One region of the Kitasatospora sp. NPDC043950 genome, then DNA from elsewhere that is predicted to be linked to it. Evidence: predicted binding sites of a transcription regulator. Region 1 holds the regulator's gene; each other region holds the start of a gene.
The links. Region 1 encodes HrcA, which represses chaperone genes, less so after heat shock. Its sites were predicted from a motif close to TTNGCACTCNGNNNNNCNGAGTGCNAA; they were not measured.
Positions count from the first base shown of each region.

Region 2: the regulator HrcA is predicted to act here: its motif matches at 4,250-4,276, upstream of groES (co-chaperone GroES).
Region 3: the regulator HrcA is predicted to act here: its motif matches at 1,680-1,706, upstream of AC07BF_RS37190 (FmdB family zinc ribbon protein).

Region 1 is NZ_JBWKER010000006.1:97,117-107,637, reverse strand. It holds gene AC07BF_RS06235 (AMP-dependent synthetase/ligase) at 1-1,760, shown strand, start outside; gene hemW (radical SAM family heme chaperone HemW) at 1,819-3,048, shown strand; gene AC07BF_RS06225 (Uma2 family endonuclease) at 3,090-3,647, shown strand; gene AC07BF_RS06220 (DUF3097 domain-containing protein) at 3,654-4,481, opposite strand; gene pspAB (PspA-associated protein PspAB) at 4,506-5,090, opposite strand; gene htpX (zinc metalloprotease HtpX) at 5,133-6,053, opposite strand; gene hrcA (heat-inducible transcriptional repressor HrcA) at 6,317-7,351, shown strand; gene dnaJ (molecular chaperone DnaJ) at 7,428-8,567, shown strand; gene AC07BF_RS06195 (16S rRNA (uracil(1498)-N(3))-methyltransferase) at 8,678-9,427, shown strand; gene AC07BF_RS06190 (S41 family peptidase) at 9,500-10,521, shown strand, end outside.
Region 2 is NZ_JBWKER010000019.1:64,912-75,432, forward strand. It holds gene tsaB (tRNA (adenosine(37)-N6)-threonylcarbamoyltransferase complex dimerization subunit type 1 TsaB) at 1-53, shown strand, start outside; gene rimI (ribosomal protein S18-alanine N-acetyltransferase) at 77-556, shown strand; gene tsaD (tRNA (adenosine(37)-N6)-threonylcarbamoyltransferase complex transferase subunit TsaD) at 549-1,655, shown strand; gene AC07BF_RS15285 (hypothetical protein) at 1,652-1,912, shown strand; gene AC07BF_RS15290 (polysaccharide deacetylase family protein) at 1,993-2,907, shown strand; gene AC07BF_RS15295 (THUMP-like domain-containing protein) at 2,933-4,099, opposite strand; gene groES (co-chaperone GroES) at 4,417-4,722, shown strand; gene groL (chaperonin GroEL) at 4,839-6,464, shown strand; gene AC07BF_RS15310 (LysR family transcriptional regulator) at 6,596-7,591, shown strand; gene AC07BF_RS15315 (WhiB family transcriptional regulator) at 7,681-8,007, opposite strand; gene AC07BF_RS15320 (response regulator transcription factor) at 8,568-9,179, shown strand; gene shbA (RNA polymerase sigma factor ShbA) at 9,518-10,234, shown strand; gene guaB (IMP dehydrogenase) at 10,486-10,521, shown strand, end outside.
Region 3 is NZ_JBWKER010000110.1:128-7,430, forward strand. It holds gene AC07BF_RS37175 (hypothetical protein) at 59-316, shown strand; gene mscL (large conductance mechanosensitive channel protein MscL) at 327-746, opposite strand; gene AC07BF_RS37185 (hypothetical protein) at 777-1,040, opposite strand; gene AC07BF_RS37190 (FmdB family zinc ribbon protein) at 1,336-1,668, opposite strand; gene AC07BF_RS37195 (MFS transporter) at 1,862-3,133, opposite strand; gene AC07BF_RS37200 (potassium/proton antiporter) at 3,621-5,105, opposite strand; gene AC07BF_RS37205 (penicillin acylase family protein) at 5,417-7,303, shown strand, end outside.

The sequences.
Region 1 (10,521 bases):
CGGCCCGGGTCAAGGCGGTGGCCGCCGGCCTGATGGCGCTCGGCATCCAGCCGGAGGACCGGGTGGCCCTCGCCTCCTCCACCCGGCTCGAATGGATCATCGCCGACCTCGGGAACATGTGCGCGGGTGCCGCCACGACGACCGTCTATCCCAGTACCAACGCCGATGAGACCGCGTTCATCCTCTCCAACTCCGGTTCCAGGGCGCTGTTCGCGGAGAACTCCGCCCAACTCGCCAAGGCCGTCGGCCAGCTCGGACAGCTGCCCGAGCTGCGGACCGTCATCCTCTTCGACGCCCCCGAGGCCGACGCCCCCGAGACCGACGCCCCACAGGCCAGTACCCCCGGGGCCGACGGCCTGAACGCCCTCACGGTGCTCACCCTCGCCGAGCTGGAGCAGCGCGGCGCCGAGTACCTGGAGCAGCACCCGGACGCGGTCGAGAAGGCCGTCGCCGCGCTCGACAAGGAACAGCTGGCCACCCTCATCTACACCTCCGGCACCACCGGCCGCCCCAAGGGCGTGCGCCTGGTGCACGACTGCTGGGCGTACGAGGCCCGGGCCCAGGAGGCCAGCGGACTGCTGCGCTCCGACGACGTCCAGTTCATGTGGCTGCCGCTGTCGCACGTGTTCGGCAAGACGCTGATCTCCGGCCAGATCGCCACCGGCCACGTGATGGCCGTGGACGGCCGGGTCGACCGGATCATCCACAACCTGCCGGTCATCCGGCCGACCGTGATGGCCTCGGCGCCGCGCATCTTCGAGAAGGTCTACAACGGCATCGCCGGCCGGGCCCGGGCCGAGGGCGGCGCCAAGTACAAGATCTTCCGGTGGGCCGCCAAGGTCGCCCGCGAGCACGCCCGCGCCGTCCAGGAGAGCCGGATCGCCACCGGCGCCGGCACCGCCCCGCTGGGCCTCAGGCTCCAGCACGGCCTGGCCGACAAGCTGGTCTACGCCAAGATCCGCGCGGCCTTCGGCGGCCGGCTGCGCGGCGCCGTCTCCGGCAGCGCCGCGCTCGCGCCCGAGATCGGCTACTTCTTCCTCGGCGCCGGCGTGCCGATCCTGGAGGGCTACGGCCTCAGCGAGACCAGTGCCGGCTCCTGCGTCAACCGTGAGGAGGACGTCCGGATCGGCACCGTGGGCCGCCCGCTGCCCGGCACCGAGGTCCGGATCGCCGAGGACGGCGAGATCCTGCTGCGCGGCCCCGGCGTCATGCGCGGCTACCACGACCTGCCCGAGAAGACCGCCGAGGTGCTGGAGGCCGACGGCTGGTTCCACACCGAGGACATCGGCGAGCTCGGCCCCGACGGCTTCCTGCGGATCACCGACCGCAAGAAGGACCTGTTCAAGACCTCCGGCGGCAAGTACGTCGCGCCCAGCGAGGTCGAGGGCAGGTTCAAGGCGGTCTGCCCGTTCGTCAGCAACATCCTCGTGATCGGCAACGGCCGCAACTTCTGCACCGCGCTGATCGGCCTGGACGAGGCGGTCATCATGCCGTGGGCCGCCGCGCACGGGCTGAAGGACAAGTCCTACGCCGAGGTGGTCGCCGACCCGCAGGTGCACCAGCTGATCGAGGGCTTCGTCAAGCGGCTCAACGCCGACCTCCAGCGCTGGCAGACGATCAAGAAGTTCCACCTGCTGCCACGCGACCTCGACATCGAGCACGGCGAGCTCACCCCGAGCCTGAAGATCAAGCGCCCGGTGGTCGAGCGGACCTACGCGGACGCCGTCACCGCGATGTACGCGGGCGCCAACGAGGCCTGATCGGCCCCGACCCCGTACGGCTCACCGGTTCGGGTGAGCCGTACGGGACAATGGGGTCATGCCCTCCGCACTCCCCGACGGTGAACCGGTGCCGTCCGACGGTTCCCTGCCCGCATCCGCCCGCACCGGTCTCGGGCAGCGGCCGTTCGGCTTCTACCTGCACGTGCCCTACTGCGCCAGCCGCTGCGGCTACTGCGACTTCAACACCTACACCGCCACCGAGCTGCGCTCCTCCGGGGCCGTCGCCTCCCAGGAGACCTACGCGGACAACGTGGTCGCCGAGATCCGGCTGGCCCGCCAGGTCCTCGGCCAGGTCGACCTGCCGGTCCAGACCGTCTTCCTCGGCGGCGGCACCCCCACCCTGCTGCCCGCTCGCGACCTGGTGAAGATGCTCGCCGCGCTGCGCGAGGAGTTCGGGCTCGCCGAGGGCGCCGAGGTCACCACCGAGGCCAACCCGGAGTCCGTCGACCCGGCCTACCTGGCCGAACTGCGCGAGGGCGGCTACAACCGGGTCTCCTTCGGCATGCAGAGCGCCCGCCCGCACGTCCTGAAGCTGCTCGACCGCCACCACACCCCGGGCCGCCCCGAGGCCTGCGTCGCCGAGGCCCGCGCCGCCGGCTTCGACCACGTCAACCTGGACCTCATCTACGGCACCCCCGGCGAGTCCGACGACGACTGGCGCGCCTCCCTGGACGCCGCCATCGGCGCCGGGCCCGACCACGTCTCGGCGTACTCCCTGATCGTCGAGGACGGCACCAAGCTCGCCGCCCGGGTCAAGCGCGGCGAACTGCCGATGATCGACGACGACGTGCACGCCGACCGCTACCTCATCGCCGAACAGGCCCTCAGCGCCGCCGGCTACACCTGGTACGAGGTCTCCAACTGGGCCACCACCCCGGAGGGCCGCTGCCGCCACAACGAGCTGTACTGGACCGGCGCCGACTGGTGGGGCGCAGGCCCGGGCGCGCACAGCCACGTCGGCGGCGTCCGCTGGTGGAACGCCAAGCACCCCGCCGCCTACGCCCAGGCCCTCGCCGAGGGCCGCACCCCGGCCCTGGGCCGCGAGGTGCTCGCCGAGGAGGACCGCCGGGTCGAGCGCATCCTGCTGGAACTGCGCCTCGCCGAGGGCATCCCGCTCACCCTCCTCACCGACACCGGCCGCCACGCCGCCGCCCGCCACCTCGCCGACGGCCTCCTCGCCGCCGAGCCGTACGCCCAGGGCCGCGCCGTCCTCACCCTCCAGGGCCGGCTGCTCGCCGACGCGGTCGTACGTGACCTGGTGGACTGACATTCGTTAACGTGGGTGTCAGCCGTCGGAGGGAGCGTGCGATGACCGCCATCGATGATCGGATGACCGGGATCTTCGAGAACCTGGAGGTGCCGGAGGGCATCAAGGCCGAACTCATCAGGGGGGAAATCGTGATGATGGCGGGGCCTGACATGGTCCACAATCTCATCGTCCTGGCGATTCAGCACCAGCTTCCGTACGGTCGGTGGCGTCCACTCACGACCCAGGACCTGGGGATCCCCGGCCAGGCGAGCGAACCCCAGCCCGACCTGGTCGTCTTCGAACGCGGGGCGGTCCAGGAGCACGGACGACTGCTGCCGTCGCCCGCCGTCACCCTGGTGGTCGAGGTGGTGTCGAAGACCAGTGTCGATCGTGATTACCGGACCAAGCGGGAGCTCTACGCCGAGGGCTCCGTCCCCGCGTACCTGATCGTGGACCCGATCAAGGGGGTCTGCGTGCTGCTGACCGAGTTGGGTAGGGATCCCGGGTCCGGCCTCCCGAGGTACATGTCCGAGCGGACCAGCAAGTTCGGCGAGCCCGTCCCCGTCAGCCTGCTTGAGATCGATCTGGACACCACGGACTTTCAGCAGTACGTCTGATCGGCCTCACTCCGGAACCGTCACGAAGTCGATCAACTCCTCGACCTTGCCCAGCAGTTCCGGCTCCAGGTCCTTGTAGCTGTCCACCGTGGAGAGGATCCGCTTCCAGGCGGCGGGGGTGTTCACCGGCCAGCCGAGGCGGCGGCAGACGCCCTCCTTCCACTCCTCGCCGCGCGGGACGGCGGGCCAGCCGGCGATGCCGACGGAGGCGGGCTTCACGGCCTGCCAGATGTCGATGTAGGGGTGGCCGACGACCAGGACGGCGTCGCCGGTGACCTGGGCGGCGATGCGCTGCTCCTTGGTGCCGGGGAGCAGGTGGTCGACCAGGACGCCGAGGCGCCGGCCCGGGCCGGGGGCGAAGTCGGCGACGATCGCGGGCAGGTCGTCCACGCCCTCCAGGTACTCGACGACCACGCCCTCGATCCGCAGGTCGTCGCCCCAGACCCGCTCGACCAGTTCGGCGTCGTGCCGGCCCTCGACGTAGATCCGCGACTCGCGGGCGACCCGGGCCCGGGCGCCGGGGACGGCGACCGAGCCGGAGGCGGTGCGGCCCGGCGTACGGGAGGGGGCGGGGCCGGCCGGGCGCACCAGGGTGACCGTCCGGCCCTCCAGCAGGAAGCCGCGCGGCACCAGCGGGAACACCCGGAGCTTGCCGAAGCGGTCCTCCAGGGTGACGGTGAAGCCCTCGGCGGTCTTCTCGCAGCGCACCACCGCGCCGCAGAAGCCGGTGGCGGCCTCCTCCACCACCAGGTCCCGTTCGGCGGTCACCTCCGGGGCGGGTTGCTGCTTCTTCCACGGCGGGGTCAGGTCGGGTCCGTACTGGCGGCTGCGCATGAAAGCGACTATACGGACGGACCGTCAGAGGCCCGGCGCGCCCCAGACCGGGAACCAGCGGCTGAGGTCCTTCTCCAGCCGCAGGTCGTTCCCGAGCATCGCGTTGACCTGGAGCTCCAGCGGGCTGTTGCGCCGCTCCCCGCCGCCGGGCATCGGGGCGAAGGGGTAGAAGGTGCCGCGCTTGTAGAGGTAGACCAGGGCCAGCGACTGCCCGTCCGGGTTGCGGAAGCCGACCAGCGAGCAGAGCAGCTGCGGTCCGAAGCCGTTCGCCTCCAGCTCGCTGTTGACCGCGTGCAGGTCGTTGACCAGGTCCGGCAGTTCCTCGGGGGTGTGCCGGGCGAGCAGCCAGGAGTAGCCGTAGCCGTCCTTGGAGGCCTCCACCGGGACGCCGCCGCGCTCGGTGTCGGCGTCGAGCAGCGCCCGCACCTGCTGTTCGACCTGGCCGAAGGCCGCGCCCTCGACGGCGGCGAAGCAGACCGAACCGAGCCCGGTGGGGGTGAACCCGGCCCCGGCCTCCAGGGTGAGGGCGGCGGACGGGACGCCGAACAGCTGGTCGAGGTCGGGCTTGACGGGCTTGGTGCGCCCGAACAGGGTGTCCAGGATTCCCACGGCGGTCCTTTCGGAGGAGGGAGTCGGGAGGGCGGCAGGGCCTCAGCGGCCGAGCTGCTCGGAGATCTTCGCCAGCTGCTCCAGGCGCTTCTCCAGCGTCGGGTGGGTGGAGAACAGCTGCGAGGCGGTCTCCCGGGCGCTCAGCGCGGGGGCGAAGTAGAAGGCGTTGTAGGGCTGCGCCTGGCGCAGGTCCTTGCTGGGGATGGCGGCGATCTGGCCGGTGACCTTGGTGAGCGCGGAGGCGAGGGCGCTGGGCCGGCCGGTGAGCTGGGCGGCGGCGCGGTCGGCGGCGAGTTCCCGGTAGCGGGACAGGAGCCGGGTGAGCAGGAAGCTGATGGCGTAGACGACCATCGACACCAGCGGGATGATCAGGGCGACGATGGCCGCGTTCTGGTCGTTGTTGTTGCGGTTGCCGCCCATGAACCCGCCGTACATGGCGATCCGGGTCATGGCCCCGGCGAGGACGCCGAGGAAGCCGGCGATGGTCATCACCGCGACGTCCCGGTGGGCGACGTGGGACAGCTCGTGGGCGAGGACGCCCTCCAGTTCCTCGGGCTCCAGCCGGCGCAGCAGGCCGGTGGTGACGCACACCACGGCGTTCTGCGGGTTGCGGCCGGTGGCGAAGGCGTTCGGCATGTCGTTGTCGGCGACCGCCACCCGGGGTTTGGGCATGTCGGCCAGCGCGCAGAGCCGGTCGATGGTGCCGTGCAGTTGCGGGTACTGCTCAGGGGTCACCTGGTGGGCGCCCATCGCCCGTTCGGTGATCTTGTCGCTGAACCAGAACTGGGCCACGAACAGCCCGCCGGAGATCAGGACGATCAGTGGCCAGGCGCCGCGCAGCAGCACGATCAGCAGACCGGTGAAACCGACGTACAGCAGCCCGATCACGAACATCGTCACGACCATGCGGCCGGTCAGACCGCGGTCGGGCGCGAAACGGGTGTGCTGGCCCGAGCTCGACATTGCTTGCTCCTCCATTCGCCGTCGTCTTCGATGCTGCCACCCGGACGGCCCCGCGGCACCACCCCCGCGCCGGGAACTGCGGGCAGGATCACTCCGGCCGGGCCGTTCCTGCCGTTGGGCCCGGGCCTTACACTGGCAGGTACGGTTTTGGCACTCGCAGGTTCAGAGTGCCAAAGCGGGTGCCGGAGCCGGGATCCTCCCGGAGCGGGCAGCAGCATGCGTGACACGAACGGACAACGTGCGAAGACGGAGGTGTGTGCCCCATGGCCGGTGAGGTTCGCCAGCTGGACGACCGCAAGCTCGCCGTGCTCCGCGCGATCGTCCAGGACTACGTGGGCACCGAGGAGCCGGTCGGCTCCAAGGCCCTGGTGGAGCGGCACAACCTCGGAGTCTCCCCGGCGACCGTCCGCAACGACATGGCGGCGCTGGAGGAGGAGGGCTACATCCACCAGCCGCACACCAGCGCCGGGCGCATCCCCACCGACAAGGGGTACCGCCTGTTCGTCGACAAGCTCGCCGAGGTCAAGCCGATGAGCGCCCCCGAGCGCCGGGCGATCCGGCACTTCCTGGACGGCGCCGTCGACCTGGACGACGTGGTCATGCGGACGGTGCGGCTGCTCGCCCAGCTCACCCGGCAGGTCGCGGTGGTGCAGTACCCCTCGCTGTCGCGGTCCACCGTCCGGCACATCGAGCTGGTGGCGCTGGCCCCGACCAAGGTGATGCTGGTCCTGATCACCAACACCGGCCGGGTCGAGCAGCGGATGGTCGACTGCCCGGGCCCGGTCGGCGAGACGGTCCTGGCGGACCTGCGGGCCCGGATCAACGCGCGGGCCGTCGGCCAGCGGCTGCCGGACGTGCCGGGGTTCCTGGAGGAGCTCCCGGCGGGTTTCGAGCCGCCGGACCGCCCGACCGTCAGCACGGTCCTGGCGACGCTGTTCGAAGCGCTCGCCGAGCAGAACGAGGAGCGGATCATGCTGGCCGGCACGGCCAACCTGACCCGCTTCGGGCACGACTTCCCCCTGACCATCCAGCCGGTGCTGGAAGCCCTGGAGGAGCAGGTCGTCCTGCTCCGCCTCCTGGGTGAGACGGCGGACGCCGCGATGACGGTCCGGATCGGGCGGGAGATCGCCTACGAGGGGCTGAATTCCACCTCGGTGGTGTCGGTCGGCTACGGTTCGGGCGACGAGAGCGTGGCCAAACTGGGTGTGATCGGTCCGACCCGGATGGACTATCCGGGCACAATGGGGGCGGTGCGTGCGGTGGCGCGGTACGTGGGCCAGATCCTGGCCGAGTCGTAGCACAGGCCGCCGTCGGAACCTCTGACGGCGGTGTCCAGTCGCAGCACTACTACAGGCGGAACAAGCGGAGCATTTGGTGGCCACGGACTACTACGCGGTACTCGGCGTCCGACGGGATGCGGGGCAGGACGAGATCAAGAAGGCCTTCCGGCGCCTGGCACGCGAACTGCACCCGGACGTCAACCCGGACCCGAAGACGCAGGAGCGGTTCAAGGAGATCAACGCCGCTTACGAGGTGCTCTCCGACCCGCAGAAGCGCCAGGTCTACGACCTCGGAGGTGACCCGCTCTCGCCGGGCGGCGGGGGCGCGGGCGGCTTCGGCGCGGGGGCGGCCGGCTTCGGCTTCTCCGACATCATGGACGCCTTCTTCGGCGCCGCGGCCGGCCAGCGCGGCCCGCGCTCGCGCACCCGCCGCGGCCAGGACGCCATGATCCGGCTGGAGATCACCCTGGAGGAGGCCGCCTTCGGCACCACCAAGGAACTCCAGGTCGACACCGCCGTCACCTGCACCACGTGCAGCGGCGAGGGCGCGGCCCCCGGCACCTCCGCGCAGACCTGCGACATGTGTCGCGGCAGGGGCGAGGTCTCCCAGGTCACCCGGTCGTTCCTGGGCCAGGTCATGACCTCCCGTCCCTGCCCGCAGTGCCAGGGCTTCGGCACCGTCGTGCCGACCCCGTGCCCGGAGTGCGCCGGCGACGGCAGGGTCCGCGCCCGGCGCACCCTGACCGTCAAGATCCCGGCCGGTGTCGACAACGGCACCCGGATCCAGCTGGCCGGCGAGGGCGAGGTCGGCCCCGGCGGCGGCCCGGCCGGCGACCTGTACGTCGAGATCGCCGAGACCACCCACACCGTCTTCCAGCGGCGCGGGGACGACCTGCACTGCACCGTCACCATCCCGATGACGGCCGCGTCCCTCGGCACCCAGGTGCCGCTGCAGACCCTGGACGGGCTGGAGGAGGTCGACATCCGGCCCGGCACCCAGTCCGGCCAGTCGATCCCGCTGCACGGCCGCGGCATCACGCACCTGCGCGGCGGCGGCCGGGGCGACCTGATAGTGCATGTCGAGGTGCAGACGCCCACCAAGCTCGACCCCGAGCAGGAGGAGCTGCTGCGCCGGCTCGCGGTGCTGCGCGGCGAGGAGCGGCCGTCCGGCCAGTTCGCGCCGGGCCAGCAGGGCCTGTTCTCGCGCCTCAAGGACGCGTTCAACGGCCGCTAGGCCCTAGGCCGGGGCCGCTACTGGGCCCTGGCCGTCCGCGCGGGGGTGCCGGGTTCTGCCCGGCGCCCCTTTCGCGTTCCCGATCCGCCCCACCCCCGGAGGTTCCCCGCATGACCGCCCCCGTCTTCGTCGTCGAGACCGAGCGGATCGCCGCCGCCGCGCCCGGCTCCGTGGTGCGCCTCGACGGGCCGGAGGGGCGGCACGCGGCCGCGGTGAAGCGGCTGGCGGCGGGCGAGGCGGTGACCCTCGCCGACGGGCTGGGCCTCGGGGTGGACGGGACGGTCGCCGCGGTGCTCGGCAAGGACGCGATCGACGTCACGGTGGCCGCCGTCCGCCGGGAGCCCGAGCCGGCGCCGCGGATCGTCGTCGTCCAGGCGCTGCCCAAGGGCGACCGCGGCGAGCTCGCGGTGGAGACCATGACCGAGGTCGGCGTGGACGTGATCGTCCCGTGGGCCGCCTCGCGCTGCATCACGCAGTGGAAGGGCGACCGGGGCGCCAAGGCACTCGCCAAGTGGCGGGCCACCGCCCGGGAGGCCGGCAAGCAGTCCCGCCGGCTGCGCTTCCCCGAGGTGCGCGAGCCGGCGACCACCCGGCAGCTGGCGCCGCTGCTGGCCGGGGCCGCGTTCGCCGCCGTGCTGCACGAGGAGGGCGCCGAGCCGTTGGCGCTGGCCGCGCTGCCCGCGGCCGGGGACGTGGTGCTGGTGGTCGGCCCGGAGGGCGGGGTCTCCCCGGAGGAGCTGGCCGCGTTCGCCGAGGCGGGTGCCGGGCCGTACCGGCTGGGCCCCTCGGTGCTGCGCACCTCCACCGCCGGGGTGGCCGCCGGCGCCCTGCTGCTGGGGCGCACCGGCCGCTGGTCGTAGCCGGCCCGCCCGTGCGGTCGGAGTCTGCCCGAACCGGCCCGCGCCGTGCGCGCACGTGCCTACGCTGACCGCGTGACGGAACCCCTGAGCACCTCCGCGGGCGCCTACCTGCGCCACCCCCATCTGCACGGTGACCTGGTCACCTTCGTCGCCGAGGACGACGTCTGGCTGGCCCCGCTGGACGGTGGCCGGGCCTGGCGGCTGACGGCCGATCACGTGCCCGTCCGGCACCCCCGGTTCGCCCCCGACGGGCGGCACATCGCCTTCACCTCCACCCGGGACGGCGCGCCCGAGGTGCACGTGGTGCCGGTGGACGGCGGGCCGTCCCGGCGGCTCACCCACTGGGGCAGCGAGCAGACCGAGGTGCGGGGCTGGACGGCCGACGGGCGCCCGATCGCCCTCACCACCGCCGGCGAGGCGACCCTGCGCCGCAGCTGGGCGCACGCCGTGCCGCTGGACGGCGGCGAGTCGGTGCGGCTGCCGTACGGGCCGGTCGGCGGGCTCGCCTTCGAGCCGGGCGGCGACCGCGTGCTGCTGGGCACCGTCAACAACCGCGAGCCGGCCTGGTGGAAGCGCTACCGGGGCGGCCGGGCGGGCAAGTTGTGGATCGGGCGGGACGCATTCGTCCGCGTCCACGAGGAGTTGGACGGCCAGCTCGACTCGCCGCTGTGGGTGGGGGACCGGATCGCCTTCCTCTCCGACCACGAGGGCGTCGGCGAGCTCTACTCCAGCCTCCCGGACGGCTCCGACCTGCGCCGCCACACCACCGACCCGGACGGCTTCTACGCCCGCAACGCCGGCACCGACGGCACCCGGACGGTGTTCCACCGGGCCGGCGACGTCTGGCTGCTGGACGACCTGGCGGGAGCCGCGCCCCGCCGCCTCGACATCCGGCTGGCCGGCCCGCGCAGCGGCCGTCGCCCCCGCCCGGTGCACGCCGCGCACTGGCTGGAGTCCGCCGCCCCCGACCGCACCGGCCGGGCCGGCGCCGTGGTGGTGCGCGGCGACGTGCACTGGCTGACCCACCGCGAGGGCCCGGCCCGGGTGCTGGACGAGACCCCGGGGGTGCGCGGGCGGCTGGCCCGGGTGGTGCC
Region 2 (10,521 bases), on a different contig from region 1:
TGCCGGCCGCCTTCAAGAACGTTCTAGGGGGCAAGGCGGTGCTCCCGGCGTGAAACACGGCACCACCCTGCGCCCGATGCGCTGGTGGGACATCGCGCCGGTGATGGAGCTGGAGCTGCGACTCTTCCCCGAGGACGCCTGGTCCACCGGGATGTACTGGTCCGAGCTGGCCGAGACCCACCCCGGCGGCACCCGCCACTACACCGTCGCCACCAACGCGGACGGCGCCGTCGTCGGCTACGCCGGGCTGATGGCGATCGCCGGCGAGGGCGACGTCCAGACCATCGCCGTCGACCAGCGCCACCAGGGCGCCGGCCTCGGCGCGGCGCTGCTCACCGACCTGATCCGGGAGGCCGCCCGCCGCGGCTGCGCCGAACTGCTGCTGGAGGTGCGGGTGGACAACCCGCGCGCCCAGCAGCTGTACGAGCGCTTCGGCTTCCAACCGGTGGGCATCCGGCGCGGCTACTACCAGCCCGCCAACGTCGACGCGCTGGTGATGCGCCTCGACCACCCCAGCACTGACCCGAAGGACCTTAAGGACACCCGCCATGGCTGACGAACCGCTCGTCCTCGGCATCGAGACCTCCTGCGACGAGACCGGCGTCGGCATCGTGCGCGGCACCACGCTGCTGGCCGACGCGGTCGCCTCCAGCGTCAACGACCACGCCCGCTTCGGCGGCGTCGTCCCGGAGATCGCCAGCCGCGCCCACCTGGAGGCGATGGTCCCGACCATCCAGCGCGCCCTGGACACCGCCGGCGTCAAGGCGAGCGACCTGGACGGCATCGCGGTCACCGCAGGCCCCGGCCTGGCCGGGGCGCTGCTGGTCGGTGTCAGCGCTGCCAAGGCGTACGCCTGGGCGCTGGACAAGCCGCTGTACGGGGTCAACCACCTCGCCTCGCACATCTGCGTCGACCAGCTGGAGCACGGCCGGCTGCCGTCGCCGACGATGGCGCTGCTGGTCTCCGGCGGGCACTCCTCGCTGCTGCTCAGCGAGGACATCACCAGCGACGTCCGCCCGCTCGGCGCGACCATCGACGACGCGGCCGGCGAGGCCTTCGACAAGGTCGCCCGGGTGCTCGGCCTGGGCTTCCCGGGCGGCCCGGTGGTCGACCGCACCGCCCGCGAGGGCGACCCCAAGGCGATCGCCTTCCCGCGCGGCCTGAGCGGCCGCAACGACCCCGCGTACGACTTCTCCTTCTCCGGCCTGAAGACCGCCGTCGCCCGCTGGGTGGAGGCCAAGCGCCGGGCCGGCGAGGAGGTGCCGATCGCCGACGTGGCGGCGTCCTTCCAGGAGGCCGTCACCGACGTACTCACCCGCAAGGCCGTCAAGGCGTGCCGGGACAACGGCGTCGACCACCTGATGATCGGCGGCGGGGTGGCCGCCAACTCGCGGCTGCGCGAGATGGCCCAGCAGCGCTGCGACCGGGCCGGCATCCGGCTGCGGGTGCCCCGGCCGGGCCTGTGCACCGACAACGGCGCGATGGTGGCCGCGCTGGGCTCCGAGATGGTGTGGCGCGACCGCACGCCGTCCGCGCTCGACCTGTCCGCCGACTCCTCGCTGCCGGTGACCGAGGCGCACGTGCCAGCCGCGGACGTCCGGCACGGCGACGTCCACGGCCAGGCGTACCAGGCCCTCACCGGTGGCGCCAAGTGACCGTCGCCGCGATGTGGGAGGCCCGCGCCGCCGCCGGCCGTGGGGCCGAACTCGCCTCCTGGGTACGGGAGGTGGTGCTGCCGTCGGTGCGCGGCTCGGCCGGGCTGGTCCGCACCGAGCTGCTCGGCGCGCCCGGCGAACGCGTGCTGCTGATCACCTGGTGGACCGGCGAGCCGGTGCCGGTCGCCGACCCGCCGGCCGACCTGCTCGGCCGCCCGGTGCACCGCTGGTCCTTCACCAGCGAGCACGTCGAATAGGCCCCGTCCGGGAACCGCCGCCCCGACCGCTACCGTGCATAGCTGAGAAGAAGCTGGACGGGAACCGGGAGCGCGCTGCGGTGAACAGGGACGGTCGGAGCAGGACCAGGACGTACGCGGTGGGGGCGCTGGCCCTGCTGGCCCTGGCCACCGGATGCGGCGACAACGGGGGCGCCGCCGCCCCGGCGGCGGCCGGCGGCAGCTCGGCGGCCACGCCCCAGCCCACCGGCGGAGGCGCCGTGCCGACCAGCCCGGCCGGCACGCCCACCACCCCGGCCCCGGCCGGCGGGGACCCGGCGGCCTGGGCGAAGTGGAACCTCAAGCCGCTGGCGCCGGCCCCCGCACCGCCCGCGGACAAGCCCATCAAGCTCGAACGGACCGGCCCCGTACCGGTGTTCAGCGAGGTGAAGACGAGCGACAAGGTCGTCTTCATCACCATCGACGACGGCGCCGAGAAGGACCCGAAGTTCGTCGAGATGCTGACCGAGCTCAAGGTGCCGATCTCGATGTTCCTGACCCGGGACATCGTCAAGAACGACTACGGCTACTTCAAGCCGCTCCAGGCGCTCGGCAACCACATCCAGAACCACACCGTGGACCACCCGGTGATGAGCAAGATCCCGGCGGAGAAGCAGAAGTCCGAGATCTGCGACGCGCAGTCCGCGCTCACCCAGCAGTACGGCACCGCCCCGCTGCTGTTCCGCCCGCCGTTCGGGGACGGTGCCAACACCCCCACGCTGAACAACTCGGTCCAGCAGTGCGGCCCGCGCGCGATGGTGCTCTGGCGCGAGTCGATGCAGATCCACGACATGCAGTACCAGGCGGCGGACAAGAAGCTGAAGTCCGGCGACATCATCCTGGCGCACTTCCGCGGCCCGAAGGAGCTCAAGGGCGCCACGATGACCCAGATGTTCGGCGACCTGCTGGCCCGGATCCAGGAGCAGGGCTTCTCGGTGGCCCGGCTGGAGGACTACATCCAGGCGCCCGCCTCGTAGTCCGGGCGCCCGCCGCGCAGCCGCCTCAGGCGGGTCGGCCGAGCATCATCAGCGGCCCGTTGTCGGTGCGGCTGAGGATCACCGTGACGGCGTTCGGCCCGGAGGGCTTGAGCTGGCGGCGCAGCTCCTCCGGGGTGATCGCCATCCCGCGCTTCTTGATCACCACCGTGCCGACCCCGCGCTCGCGCAGCAGCGCCTTCAGCCGCTTGATGTGGAACGGCAGCACGTCGGTGAGCTCGAAGGCGTGCGCGTACGGGGTGGCCACCAGCTGGTCCGAGGTCAGGTAGGCGATCTTCGGGTCGATCAGCCGACCGCCCACCTGCTCGGCCACCTCGGCCACCAGGTGGGCCCGGATCACCGCGCCGTCCGGCTCGTACAGGTAGCGCCCGACCGGGCCGGCCGGCGGGTCGGGCAGGTCGCCGCCGGTGAGGCTGGCGGCCTGCGGCAGCAGGGTGGCGCGGTGCGGGCGGGCGGCCCCGGTGCCGAACCAGAGCACCGCCTCCTTCACGTCGCCGTGGTCGGAGACCCACTCCGCCTCGGCGTCGGCCGGGACGGCCTCGTGCGGGATGCCCGGGGCCACCTTCAGCGCGCCGATCGGGGTCCGGCGGCCGGCCTCGATCGCCCAGGAGAGCGGCGGGGCGTACGCCTCCGGGTCGAACACCCGGCCGCGCGCCGTCCGCCGCGCCGGGTCGGTGAACACCGCGTCGTAGCCGGTGACGTCCACCTCGGCGACGTCCGCGCAGCGCACCTGGACCAGGTCGGCCAGGCCCAGCGCGGCCGCGTTGGCGGCGGTGGCGGCACAGGCCGCCGGGTCCTTGTCGACGGCCAGCACCTCGATCCCGGCCCTGGCCAGCGCCAGCACGTCCCCGCCGATGCCGCAGCACAGGTCGGCCAGCCGGCGGACGCCCAGCTCGGCGAAGCGGCGCGCCCGCCACTCGGCCACGCTGCGCCGGGTGGACTGCTCGACGCCGTTGGGCGTGAAGTACATCAGGTCGGCGTCCGCCCCGAACTTCGCCCGCGCCCGCTGCCGCAGCCGGGCCTGCCCGAAGGCCGCCGACACCAGCTCGGCCGGGTGCTCCCGCCGCAGCCTGGTGGCCAGCGCCAGCTCCTCCTCGGGCGTGAACTCGCGCAGTTCGGCGAGCAGGGCCTGGCCCTCGGGGGCCAGTAGGGGCTGGAGGTTCTCGGTGTCCACGGGGCCATTCTGGCGGGTTGGCGGCCCCACCGGCTCCGACGGCCGGCGCGGTGGGCGGGGTCGCGGTTCGCGGCGGGAGTCCGCCCGGGGCGGGGTGGTCGCACAGGAGTACGGCTCCGCGCCCGCGGTTCGGGATGCCCGGGCGCGCCGTTGGCACTCTGGTTGACTGAGTGCTAACACCGGCCTATGGTCGTCCTTGGCACTCCCCACTGGGGGAGTGCTAACGCGAAGACGTGTGCCTGACCCCCGCGACGGCAGGCCCACAGGTTCGCTCCTACCCGTTAGAAACCCCGTAATCTCCGAAGGGGAGCTCGGACGTGACCACCAGCAGCAAGGTTGCCATCAAGCCGCTTGAGGACCGCATCGTGGTCCAGCCGCTCGACGCCGAGACCACCACGGCCTCCGGCCTGGTTATCCCGGACACCGCCAAGGAGAAGCCCCAGGAGGGCGTCGTCCTGGCCGTCGGCCCGGGCCGCTTCGAGGACGGCCAGCGTCTGCCGCTCGACGTCGCCGTCGGTGACATCGTCCTGTACTCGAAGTACGGCGGCACCGAGGTGAAGTACCAGGGCGAGGAGTACCTGGTTCTTTCCGCCCGCGACGTTCTCGCCATCATCGAGAAGTAAGTCGTTCCGACCCGCCCCGGATCCGTGTCCCAAGTGACAGGGGCCCGGGGCGTGGTTGTTGGTTCACGTAGTCCGGCGGCCGGTGGGCCGGCCGAAGCCCCGAGGGAATAGGGAACATGGCGAAGATCCTGCAGTTCAACGAGGACGCCCGCCGCTCGCTGGAGCGCGGTGTCAACAAGCTGGCCGACACCGTCAAGGTGACCATCGGCCCCAAGGGCCGCAACGTCGTCATCGACAAGAAGTTCGGCGCCCCGACCATCACCAACGACGGTGTCACCATCGCCCGTGAGGTCGAGCTGGATGACCCGTACGAGAACCTTGGCGCGCAGCTCGTCAAGGAGGTCGCCACCAAGACCAACGACGTCGCGGGTGACGGCACCACCACCGCCACCGTGCTGGCCCAGGCCCTGGTCAACGAGGGTCTGCGCAACGTCGCCGCCGGTGCCGGCCCGGCCGCCCTGAAGAAGGGCATCGACAAGGCCGTCGCCGCCGTCTCCGAGCACCTGCTCTCGGTGGCCCGCGAGATCGAGGGCAAGGACGACGTCGCCGCCGTCGCGTCCCTCTCCGCCCAGGACACCCAGGTCGGCGAGCTGATCGCCGAGGCGATCGACAAGGTCGGCAAGGACGGTGTCATCACCGTCGAGGAGTCGAACACCTTCGGCGTGGAGCTGGACTTCACCGAGGGCATGCAGTTCGACAAGGGCTACCTGTCGCCGTACTTCGTCACCGACGCGGAGCGGCAGGAGGCGGTCCTGGAGGACCCGTACATCCTGATCAACCAGGGCAAGATCTCCTCCATCCAGGAGCTGCTGCCGCTGCTGGAGAAGATCCTCCAGGGCGGTGCCTCCCGGCCGCTGCTGATCATCGCCGAGGACGTCGACGGCGAGGCGCTGTCCACCCTCGTGGTGAACAAGATCCGCGGCACCTTCAACGCGGTCGCCGTCAAGGCCCCGGGCTTCGGCGACCGCCGCAAGGCGATCCTCGGCGACCTGGCCACCCTGACCGGCGGCACGGTCATCTCCGAGGAGGTCGGCCTCAAGCTCGACCAGGTCGGCGTGGACGTGCTGGGCACCGCCCGCCGCGTGACCATCACCAAGGACGAGACCACCGTCGTCGACGGTGCCGGTGACACCGAGGCCGTGGCCGGCCGCGTCGCCCAGATCAAGGGTGAGATCGCCGCCACCGACTCCGACTGGGACCGCGAGAAGCTGCAGGAGCGCCTGGCCAAGCTGGCCGGCGGCGTCTGCGTCATCAAGGTCGGCGCCGCCACCGAGGTGGAGCTGAAGGAGCGCAAGCACCGCCTGGAGGACGCCATCTCGGCGACCCGTGCCGCGGTCGAGGAGGGCATCGTCGCCGGTGGCGGCGCCTCCCTGGTGCACGCCGCCAAGGTGCTGGACGGCGGCCTGGGCCTGTCGGGTGACGAGGCGACCGGTGTCGCGGTGGTCCGCAAGGCGCTGCACGAGCCGCTGCGCTGGATCGCCCAGAACGCCGGCCTGGAGGGCTACGTCATCACCTCCAAGGTCGCCGAGCTGGAGATCGGCCAGGGCTACAACGCGGCCACCGGCGAGTACGGCGACCTGGTGAAGGCCGGCGTCATCGACCCGGTCAAGGTCACCCGCTCCGCCCTGGAGAACGCGGCCTCGATCGCCTCCCTGCTGCTCACCACCGAGACCCTCGTGGTGGAGAAGAAGGAAGAGGAGGCCGAGGCGGGCCACGGCCACGGTCACGGCCACTCGCACTGACGCCTGACGGTCGACCGGAGGCCCGGTCCGCGCCCCTCGGGGTGCGGCCGGGCCTCCGGCGTGTTTGGCGTTTGAGGCTTCAATCATCAGCAGAATTTTGCCATTGGCAAAGATTGCCTTATAACTGAGGCATGATCGAGGCCCGTCACCTGCGCGTTCTGCGTGCCGTCGCCCGCACCGGCTCCTTCTCCGCCGCCGCCCGCGAGCTGGGCTGTACGCAGCCCGCCATCAGCCAGCAGATGAAGGCCCTGGAGAAGTCGGTGGACACCCCGCTGGTGGTCCGCTCCGGCCGGGGCATGCAGCTCAGCGAGGCGGGGCGGGTGTTGCTCAAGCACGCCACCGGGATCCTGGCCGGGCTCTCCGCGGCCGAGGAGGAGATCGCCGCGATCGCCGGGCTGCGGGCCGGGCGGGTGCGGCTGGTCTCCTTCCCGACCGCGAGCTCCACCCTGGTGCCGCCCGCGGTCGCCCGGCTGCGGGACAGCCATCCGGGGGTGCGCGTGTCGCTGGTCGAGGCGGAGCCGCCGGAGTCGCTGGCGATGCTGCGCGGCGGCGAGTGCGAGATCGCGCTGGCCTTCCGCTACCCGCAGTCCGACGGCGGCGCCGCGCTGCCGGCGCCCGCGCACGGGACGCCGCGCGAGGCGCGGGCCGAGGCCAACCTGGAGGCGCAGCAGCTGAGCGCCGGCTCCGACTGGTCCGATCTGGTGGTCACCCCGCTGCTGGACGACCCGCTGGTGGGCCTGCTGCCCGCCGCGCACCGGCTGGCGGGGCGCGGCAGGCCGGTGGAGCTGGCCGAGCTGGCGGGGGAGCAGTGGATCGCGGGCTGCCCGCAGTGCCGGGGGCACCTGGTGGAGCTGTGCGCGGGGGCGGGCTTCGAGCCCCGGATCGACTTCGCGACCGACGACTATCCGGCAGTGGTCGGCCTGGTGGCGGCCGGGCTGGGGGTGGCGGTGCTGCCCCGGCTGGCGCTGGAGTCGGTGCGCCCGGACGGGGTGTCGACGGTGCCGGTGCGGACGGCCGCGGGGGCGCCGGCGGTGCGGCAGGTGGTCGCGCTGACCCTGCCGGATCTGGCCGAGGTGCCGGCCGTGGCGCTGATGCTGGAGCGGCTGGCGGGGTCGGCCGGGCGCTGACCTCTGGGGCCTGAGCGTTCTGGACTGGGCTTGAACAGCCCGGGACGCCGAGAGGAAACGTTTCTTCACGGCGCGCCGTGGAGGCGGGGCTAGCGCCGGGCGATCGCCGGCGGGGTCAGCGGGACCTCCACCAGCCGGTGCCGCGAACGCCCCAGCATCTCCTCGCGCTCGTCCTCGGTCATCCCACCCCAGACGCCGTACGGCTCGCGGACCGCCAGCGCGTGCGCCGCGCACTCGGTGATCACCGGGCAGCGCATGCAGACCTCCTTGGCACTGGCCTCGCGCGAACTCCGCGCGGCCCCGCGTTCGCCCTCGGGGTGGAAGAAGAGCGAACTGTCCACGCCACGGCAGGCTGCGGAGAGCTGCCAGTCCCAGAGGTCCGCGTTGGGACCTGGGAGGCGGGAGAAATCTGCCATGGCTCATTCCCTTCAGAGGCTCGTCGGCCGTGGGCCGGCGCTCAGCGGGCTGCTGCTGGGCGGCACGGCGGGCGTCGATGCACTGGTGTGGACACCTGGAAATATGACTTACGGCAACTCCATGGACAAGTCACCCACAGAGTGGCACAACAGTCAATGACCATACGAAAGCTATAAAAACGGGCAAAGTGGGCAAGGGGTTCGGCGGGCGCGGGCGTGGCATTCGGGTGGCCGACGGGCGCGCGACACTCCGCACCGGTGTGCGGGTCGTGCGCCCACCGCGCGCGAGCTGGGGAAAAGTGCGGCGTGTGCACCGCGATGCGGCTGATCGGTAATGGGTTGGCCACGTACAGTGGTGGAGATGGCCCCGAAGGCCGTAACTCATTCGAGTGACGGTCGTTGGAAGTGCGGAGGCGGTTAGCGGGCGCCGGACGTCGGGAACGATCGCGCGGAATTTGAGGCGATCAGCACGGACTCTGTCGCCGATCGGCCGTGTCGGAGAGGTTCGTACCAGCCAGGAGGCTCAACGTGACGCGGATCAGCTGCGGAGGACGACGGTCATGACTTCCGTTCTCGTTTGCGACGATTCCCCGCTCGCCCGCGAGGCGCTTCGCCGCGCGGTCGCGACCGTACCCGGTGTGGACCGGGTCACCACCGCGACGAACGGGGAGGAGGTCCTCCGCCGCTGGGTGGCCGACCGCTCCGATCTCGTTCTGATGGACGTCCGGATGCCCGGCCTCGGCGGGGTCGAGACGGTCCGGCGGCTGCTGTCCGCCGATCCGGGCGCGCGGATCATCATGCTCACCGTCGCCGAGGACCTCGACGGGGTCGCGCTCGCGGTGGCCGCGGGCGCCCGCGGGTACCTGCACAAGGACGCCTCGCGCGCCGAGCTGCGGGCCACCGTCACCCAGGCCCTCGCCGACCCGACCTGGCGGCTCGCCCCGCGCCGGCTGCGCAGCCCCGACATGGGCGCGGCGCCCACGTTGACGGCGCGTGAGATCCAGGTGCTGGAGGGCATGAGCCACGGCCGCAGCAACGCCGAGATCGGCCGCGAGCTGTTCCTGTCCGAGGACACCGTCAAGACCCACGCCCGACGGCTGTTCAAGAAGCTCGGGGCCTCCGACCGCGCGCACGCGGTGGCGCTGGGTTTCCGCTGGGGCCTGGTCCGCTGACCGCCGGTGGCGCCGCCGGCTGCGGCGCGCCGCCGGCGGTTCCCGGGACGGACGCCGTCCGGGCGTGTGACGTTACGGTCCCGAGGTTGCACCATGGAGGAGTGGAGCACCTCGGGGACCAGCGGACAGGCACTGCGGCGAACCACACGGCCGCGGGACATGCGGCGGACGGCGCGAAGGACGGGACCACCGACGGCGGCGGGGCGGGAGGCGGCACGGTGCAGGAGGGGCCGGTGGTGCGCGGCGGCACGCCGTACGGCGCCGCAGCGCATAACGTTCCGGTGCACAACTCCGGACGCGGTGCCGCGTTTTCCCGCTCGACCAGGCACCATGGACCGATGCGTGACGACGTCGCCGGTGCGGCCGGCCAGGCGGACCCGGTGGAGGCCGAGCCCTCCGGCCCGGGTGGCGATCCGTCGTACGCCGACCCCGGCGGCCCCGGCGCGGTGCCCGGCCCCGGTCGACCGCCGGTGCTCGGCGCGGGCGGTTCCCCGCTGGTGGGCGAGCTCGTCGCGGCCGCCGTCCGCGGTGAGGGCCCGGCCATCGACGCCCTGCTCGCCTACGTCCATCCGCTGGCGCTGCGCTACTGCCGCGGCCGGCTGGTCCGGCTGCCCGGCGGCGCCCGGCACCACGTGGACGACGTCGCGCAGGAGGTCTGCGTCGCGGTGCTGTGCGCGCTGCCCCGGTACAAGGACCAGGGGCGGCCGTTCGAGGCCTTCGTCTACGGCATCGCCGCGCACAAGATCGCCGATCTGCAGCGGGCCGCGATGCGCGGGCCCGGCTCGACGGTCGTTCCGCAGGACGACCTGCCGGAGGTGCCGGACGAGGCGCTCGGCCCGGAGGAGCAGGCGCTGCTGAGCAGCGACGCGGCCTGGGCCAAGGAACTGCTCTCCAACCTGCCGGCCCGTCAGCGCGAACTGGTGCTGCTGCGGGTGGCCGCCGGGCTGTCGGCGGAGGAGACCGGCGAGGTGCTGGGGATGTCCCCGGGCGCCGTCCGGGTGGCGCAGCACCGGGCGCTCAGCCGGCTGCGGGCGCTGGCGGAGGAGTCCTCCTGAAGCCCTGACCGGCCGGAATGAGCCACGGGGGGCCGGTGTTGTCAAGGGCACACGAGGACACATTCGCGGTGCCAGTACCATGGGGTATCGGCGCCTGGGCGGGTTGCCAAAGTTTCGCGGGTGCGCGCGGGGTTCCCCTGGAGGTTCCTCCAAAACCACCCGGCTTCGGCGGTCTGCTGCGAGTGAGCGATGAACGCGCCCCACCCTCAGGGCGTGAGCGGAATAGGCCGGCCACGGAAGGTACCCCCCAAATGTCTTACAACGCCGCAGGCGTACCCGAGAAGTTC
Region 3 (7,303 bases), on a different contig from region 1:
CGGGGCTCTTAGGCTGGAGGGACGGGACGATCCGGACGGCAGTCGACGGGAAGCGGAAGTGAGCAGGGTGAGCGAGCAGGGGCAGGCGCGGGAGCCGGGGCAGGGGCAGGGGCAGGGACAGGGACAGGGTGAGCAGCAGGGGCGGGAGGAGCGGCCGGCGGCGCCGAAGGCCCGGCTGGTCTTCCGGGACCCGCTGGACCAGCAGTCCCGGGACGACACCGACACCGGCTGGGGTGAGCGCCCCGGGGCGGGGGAGAGCGGTGGGCGGGGGCTGGACTGGTACCTGAGCCAGCGCCCGCCGCACCACGGGGACTGAGGAGCGGTGCTCAGCGCTGCGGGGCGATCAGCGCGTCGCGGATCTCGGTGAGCAGTTGGACCTCCTTGGCCTCGGCCTCCGCCGCCGTCTCGGCGGTGCTCTTCCGCCTGGCGGCCAGCCTGTTCATGGGCACGATCAGGACGAAGTAGACGACGGCCGCCGTGATCAGGAACTGCAGCAGGGCGCTGAGCACCGATCCCCACAGGATGAGGATCCCGGACGTGACCTCGCCGGTGGCGTTCAGCTCGCAGGGGCCCTTGAGGCAGGAACTGTAGGACGCCAGGTCCTTCGTTCCGAAGACGCCGACGATCGGATTGATGACGCCCTTGACGAAGGCGTTGACGATGTTGGTGAAGGCCGCGCCGATGACGACGGCGACGGCGAATTCGACGACGTTTCCACGCAGCAGGAATTGCTTGAAGCCTTTCATGCCGCCGTGAACGACGAAGTCGTTGCCCGGTCACGGGTGATCTTCCGTTGGGCCGGATTGACAACCCGTCCGGCCCACCGGGCCGCCCGGCGGCGCCGGCAGCCCGGCCCGCGCGGGCCCGACCGCGAGCGCCGCGGCCACCGCGAGCAGCACCAGCGCGGGCACCCCGGCCCGGTGCCGTACGGCGTGCCGCCAGCGGTGCCACCCGCCGGCCCCGCGCCGGATCGGCGGGAAGCGCGGTACCTCCCGCCGGGGCGGTACGGCGGGTGCGGGCAGCGGTACGGAGAGGCTCATGGTCGTCATGGTCACCACCGAGGTCGTGGGGGCCGCTCCTGTGCGGACCGGTCGTTCTCCGGCGACCCCTACGATGTGCGCCGCGTGCCGCCCCGGAAAGCCCTTATCCGCAGCCTGTGGACAACTCGGGCCCTGTGGACGAATTCGTACACCCGCACGAGTGCATCCGGCCCGCCCGGGATGACGAACCGGGGCGACGAGTGGTGACGGCGAACCGGGACGACGAAGGCCCGCCGCCCCGCGAAGAACGCGGGGTGGCGGGCCTTGTCGATGCGCTGGGCGTCCGGCGCCGAGGTCAGCTCGCGGCCGGAGCCGGGCTGGAGGAGCTGGAAGAGCTCGAAGAACCGGAGGACGAGGACGTCGATGACGTCGAGGACGACGCCGGGGTCGAGCCGGACGACGACGCCGAGGAGCTACCGGAGGAGCCTGCGCCCACCGTGCTGCTGGAGGACGAGCGGCTGTCGGTGCGGTAGAAGCCCGAGCCCTTGAACACGACGCCCACGGCCGAGAAGACCTTGCGGAGCCGTCCCTGGCAGTCGGGGCACGTGGTCAGCGCCTCGTCGGTGAACTTCTGCACCGCCTCCAGGCCGTTGCCGCACTCGGTGCACTGGTACTGGTACGTGGGCACTTGTCTTCCTCCTGGCACTCTCGCCTGATGAGTGCTAACGATGGTCAATGATGCGGCATTCCGCTGGATCAGTCCAGCGACTCCGATGTGAGATGAGCCGTGGCCGAGCCGCGCACGCTCTTCCACCGCGGCTCCGCGCCGCCCCCACCGCGCGCCGCCCACGGCTTCGCGCGGTGCGCCACCGCGTGCCCGCTCAGCCCTTGGCCGCGCCCACCAGCTGCGGCGCGGCGCCGCGCTCCGGTGCGGCCGCGACCACCTGGCCCGGCGCGGTCAGCAGGTGCCGCAGCGACACCAGCGCGATCAGGCCCAGGCCGGCGCCGGCCACCGGCACCAGGAACCCGCTGGACGGCCCGTGGCCGTCGATCAGCTGCCCGGCGATCATCTGGCCGACCGCCAGGCCGAGGCCGATGGCGCCGGTCAGCCAGGTGAACGCCTCGGTCTTGGCGCCGTCCGCGACGAGCGTCTCGACCAGGGTGTAGCCGCTGATCAGGGTCGGCGCGATGGCCAGGCCGCAGACCAGTCCGGCGACGGCGAGCGCGATCAGGTTGGGCATCGCCCACAGCGTCGAGCAGCCCAGCACGAGCAGGGCGTAGCTCATGATCATCCGCTGCTGCACGGCCCGCCGCCAGGCGATCACGCCGTACAGCACGCCGGCCACCATCGAGCCGCCGGCGAAGATCCCGTACACGGTGCCGGCGGCGGCGTGCTGCCCGACCGAGTCGGCGAAGGCGTTCACCGAGACCTGCATGCCGCCGAACACGGCGCCCACCCCGAGGAAGGCCCCGGCCAGCAGCCGGACGCCGGGGGAGGCGAGTGCGGAGGCGCGCCGCACGCCGGGCTGGGGCACCGCCCGGGCGGGCGCGGTGCGCCGCTGGGCGGCGAAGGCCAGGCCGCCGACGAGGGTCAGCGTGGCCTCGGCGATCAGCCCGGCCGAGGGGCTGACCGTGGTGGCGACGGCGGTGGCCAGGATCGGGCCGATCACGAAGGTGAACTCGTCCGTCACGGACTCGAAGGCGAACGCGGTGCCCACCTTGGCCGCGGACGAGGCGGACGCGCCGTCCGCGGTGAACTCGGCGATCCAGCGGGACCGGACCATGGCGCCGATCTGCGGAACGCTCGCGCCGGCCGGGACGGCGGCCAGGAACAGGCTCCAGGCCGGTGCGTGGCCGAGCGACAGCGCGATCAGCGCGCCGACCGAGGCCGCGTGCACCACGACGGTCGGGACGAGGACGGCGGTCTGGCCGTACCGGTCGGCGAGCCGGCCGGTCTGCGGGCCGATCAGGGCCTGGGCGACGGCGGCGACGGCCGCGACGGTGCTCGCGGTGCCGTACGAGCCGTGGGTGTCCTTGACGAGCAGCAGGATGCCCATGCTGAGCATCGCGTACGGCAGCCGCGCGAGGAACGCCGGTGCCAGGAACGTCCAGGCGCCGGGCGTGCGCAGCAGCGCGCCGTACCCGACCCGCACGGGGGCGGGGGCGCCGGCGGCATCGGCGGTGCCGTCGGCAGGGGTGGCGTTGGCGGTGTCACGCGGGGTCGCGCTGTCCGCGGGGTCGTCGACCGTTCGGCGGGCCGTCACGGTCGGTCCTTCCTGCTGCCTGGTAGCGCGGCAGGGCATGGGGTGGCCCCGACGGCGCCGAGAGTCGTCCTCTCGCGCGTCGACCGGGGTAGATACCGGGCCGGCCCGGTGTGGTGGCCGAGGTCCGGACCGCGGCCGCCGAACGGTCGCGCCAACTCTGCTTCAGGCAGATGCTGGGTGTGATCTGACCATCATACATATACGCGCGTAGATGTCGCGCTGATCCCCAGACTACAAGGCCCGTCCAAAATTGTCCTGCCCATCGAAGGTGAACAGCTGGTGAGGCCTTCCGGTCTTCCGGCCTTCCGGTCGCCACCCGCCGCCCACCCTCCCGGCTCAGCGCCCGACGGCGGGTCTCAGCGCCCGACGGCGGGTCTCACCGCCCGTTCAGCCACCCCGCGAGCTTGCCGCCCTTGTCCACGGCCCGCAGCCGCCGCTCGGCCGCCTCGCCGACCTCGTCGGTGGTGACCACCAGCAGCTCGTCCCCGCCGCGCAGCACCGTCGCCTTGTCCGGCACGAAGGAGCTGCCCTCCCGCACCACCAGGGTGACGGCGGCCCCCTTGGGCAGCCGCAGCTCGCTGACCTCCACGCCGGACATCCGGGAGCCGGGGGAGAGCGCGACCGACAGCAGGTGCCCGTGCAGCTTCTCCAGCGGGGCGGACTCGATGTCCAGGTCCTGGCCCATCGAGCCCTCGCCGATCCGCAGCTGCTTGGCCACCCAGGGCAGGGTCGGGCCCTGGAGCAGGGTGAAGACGACGACCAGGATGAAGACGATGTTGAAGACGTCCTGGGCCTTCGGCGCGCCCGACACCAGCGGGATGGTCGCCAGCACGATGGGCACCGCCCCGCGCAGCCCGGCCCAGCTGAGCAGCGCCTGCTCCCGGCCCGGCACCTTGAACGGGGTCAGCGTCAGCACCACGGACAGCGGCCGGGCCAGGAAGACCAGCACGCCGCCGATCACCAGCGCGGGGACCACCGCGGAGCCCATGGTCTCGGGCGTGCAGAGCAGGCCGAGCAGCACGAACATGCCGATCTGCCCGATCCAGGCCAGGCCGTCGGCGAAGCCCCGGACGGCCGGGCCGTGCGGCAGCTTGGCGTTGCCGAGGATCACCGCGCAGATGTAGACGGCGAGGAAGCCGGAGCCGTGCAGCAGCGCGCCGCCCGCGTAGGCGAGCACGGTCAGCGCCATCACCGCGATCGGGTACAGGCCGGAGGAGGGCAGCGCGACGTGCTTGATCCCGTACGCGCCGAGCTTGCCGACCGCGAAGCCGACCGCCGCGCCGATCGCCAGCTCGGCGATGATCGTGCCGACCAGGACGTACCAGGAGTCCAGCTCGCCGGTGGTGGCGAAGGCGACGACCAGGATGACCACGGGCGCGTCGTTGAAGCCGGACTCGGCCTCCAGCAGGCCGGTGAGCCGGTGCGGCAGCGGGACCATGCGCAGGACGGAGAAGACGGCGGCGGCGTCGGTGGAGGAGACGATCGCGCCGAGCAGCATCGAGGTCCGCCAGTCCAGGCCGACCAGCCAGTGCGCGCCGGCCGCGGTGACGAACACGCTGACCCCGACGCCGACGGTGGCGAGCACGGTGGCGGCCGGCATCACGGGTCTGACCTCGCGCCAGCTGGTCTTGAGGCCGCCCTCGGCGAGGATCACCACGAGCGCCGCGTAGCCGAGCACCTGGGTCAGCTCGGCGTTGTTGAAGGAGACGCCGATGCCGTTCTGGCCCAGGGCGACGCCGATCCCGAGGTAGATCAGCAGGCTCGGTAGCCCTGAGCGGGTGGATATCCGCACGGCGACCACCGCGACCAGCAGGATCACGGAGAACTCGAGGAGGAGCTGGTTCAGGTGGTCGATGTTCACGCAGTGGCACCTCGTGCAGGCAGGGGCGGGCGGGGTGTCTGGTGGTGCTGGAGGGCGCGACCCGTTAAGAAGGCGTCAATGCTCCTGTTGCGGATCGTTACTCAGTCTAACATTTTGCCATATCTTTAGTTTCTTTTCCTCCTCGGGCCCCCAACCGCCGCTTCCGGGCCTCCTCGTTGACCTCCTCCGATCCCACGGTGAGCGTCCCCCGTGCACGCCGCTCGGCCGACTCGGCCTAATGTGGTGCCCTGTCACGGCCCCCGGCCCTGGACACGCCCGCCCGCCCCGAAGTCAGGACCGCAAGGACCCAGATGCCCCGCTCGAAGAAGTTCCGGCGCGCCCGTCTGATCGTGATCGTGCTGGTCGTGCTGCTGGTGGCCGGCGTCGGCTACGGCGGCTACCGCGGGGTCACCGCGGTCCGCGCGTCCTTCCCGGAGGTCGACGGCACCGTCAAGGTGGCGGGCATGAGCGCGCCGGTCGACGTCAAGCGGGACGCCAACGGCATCCCGCAGCTCTACGCCGACACCAACGAGGACCTCTTCCGCGCCCAGGGCTACGTCCAGGCGCAGGACCGCTTCTGGGAGATGGACGTCCGGCGGCACATCACCGCCGGCCGGCTGTCCGAGATGTTCGGCGACGGCCAGGTCGACACCGACGCCTTCATCCGGACCATGGGCTGGCGGCAGGTGGCGCAGAAGGAGTTCGACACCAAGCTGTCGGCCGACACCAAGAAGAACCTCCAGGCCTACGCGGACGGCGTGAACGCCTGGCTCGCCGAGCACCCCGGCGGCGAGAAGGCCTCTCTGGAGTACGCCCTGCTCGGCGCCGTCAACGGCGACTACCAGCCCGAGCAGTGGAGCCCGGTCGACTCGGTGGCCTGGCTCAAGGCGATGGCCTGGAACCTCTCCGGGAACCTCCAGGAGGAGATCGACCGCTCGCTGCTGGCCCAGGACTTCGGTCCGGACAAGATCGCCGAGCTGTACCCCGACTACCCGTACACCCGCAACGGCACGATCGTGAAGACCGGCACGGTGGCCGGCGACAACTACCGCCCCGCCGACGGCTCGCCCCCGTCCGGCGGCGGCACCGCCACCACCCAGGGCGCGGCCACCACCAAGGCGCTGCTCCAGGGCCTCACCGACCGGATCGACGGCATGCCGCAGCTGCTCGGCCGCCCCGGCCAGGGCATCGGCTCCAACTCCTGGGTCGTCGCCGGCACCCACACCACCACCGGCAAGCCGCTGCTGGCCAACGACCCGCACCTCGGCCCCGGCCTGCCCTCGGTCTGGTACCAGATGGGCCTGCACTGCCGCACCAGCTCGCCGGCCTGCCAGTACGACGTCTCCGGCTTCAGCTTCGCCGGCATGCCCGGCGTGATCATCGGCCACAACAAGGACGTCGCCTGGGGCTTCACCAACCTCGGCGCCGACGTGACCGACCTCTACCTGGAGAAGGTCACCGGCCCGGACACCTACCAGGTCGACGGCAAGGACGTGAAGTTCGACCTCCGCAAGGAGACCATCAAGGTCGCCGGCGGCGACGACCGCACGATCACCGTCCGCACCACCCAGACCGGCGCCCCGCTCATCTCCGACCAGAGCACCGAGCAGCAGAACGTCGGCAAGTACGCCCCCAACGGCAGCGCCGCCCCCGACCGCGGCACCGGCGGCTACGGCGTCGCCCTGCAGTGGACGGCGCTGAACCCCGGCAAGACCATGGACGCGGTGTTCGAGCTGGACCGGGCCCGCAACTGGGACGAGTTCCGGGCCGCCGCCAAGGACTTCGCCGTCCCCGCGCAGAACCTGGTCTACGCCGACGCCAAGCACATCGGCTACCAGGCCCCCGGCGACATCCCGGTCCGCGGCAAGGGCGACGGCACCTACCCGGCCCCGGGCTGGGACTCCACGTACCAGTGGAAGGGCTCGATCCCCTTCACCGCCCTGCCGTACAGCCTGGACCCGTCCGCGGGCTACATCGTCACCGCGAACCAGGCCGTGGTGGACCCGAGCTACAAGTACTCGCTCACCAAGGACTGGGAGTACGGCACCCGGGCCAAGGAGATCACCGACCAGATCGAGGGCCTACTCAAGAACAACGGCAAGATCTCGCCGGACGACATGCAGACCATGCAGCTGGACAACACCAGCATCATGGCCAAGACGCTCGTCCCGCTGCTGCTCAAGCAGCAGATCGACGAC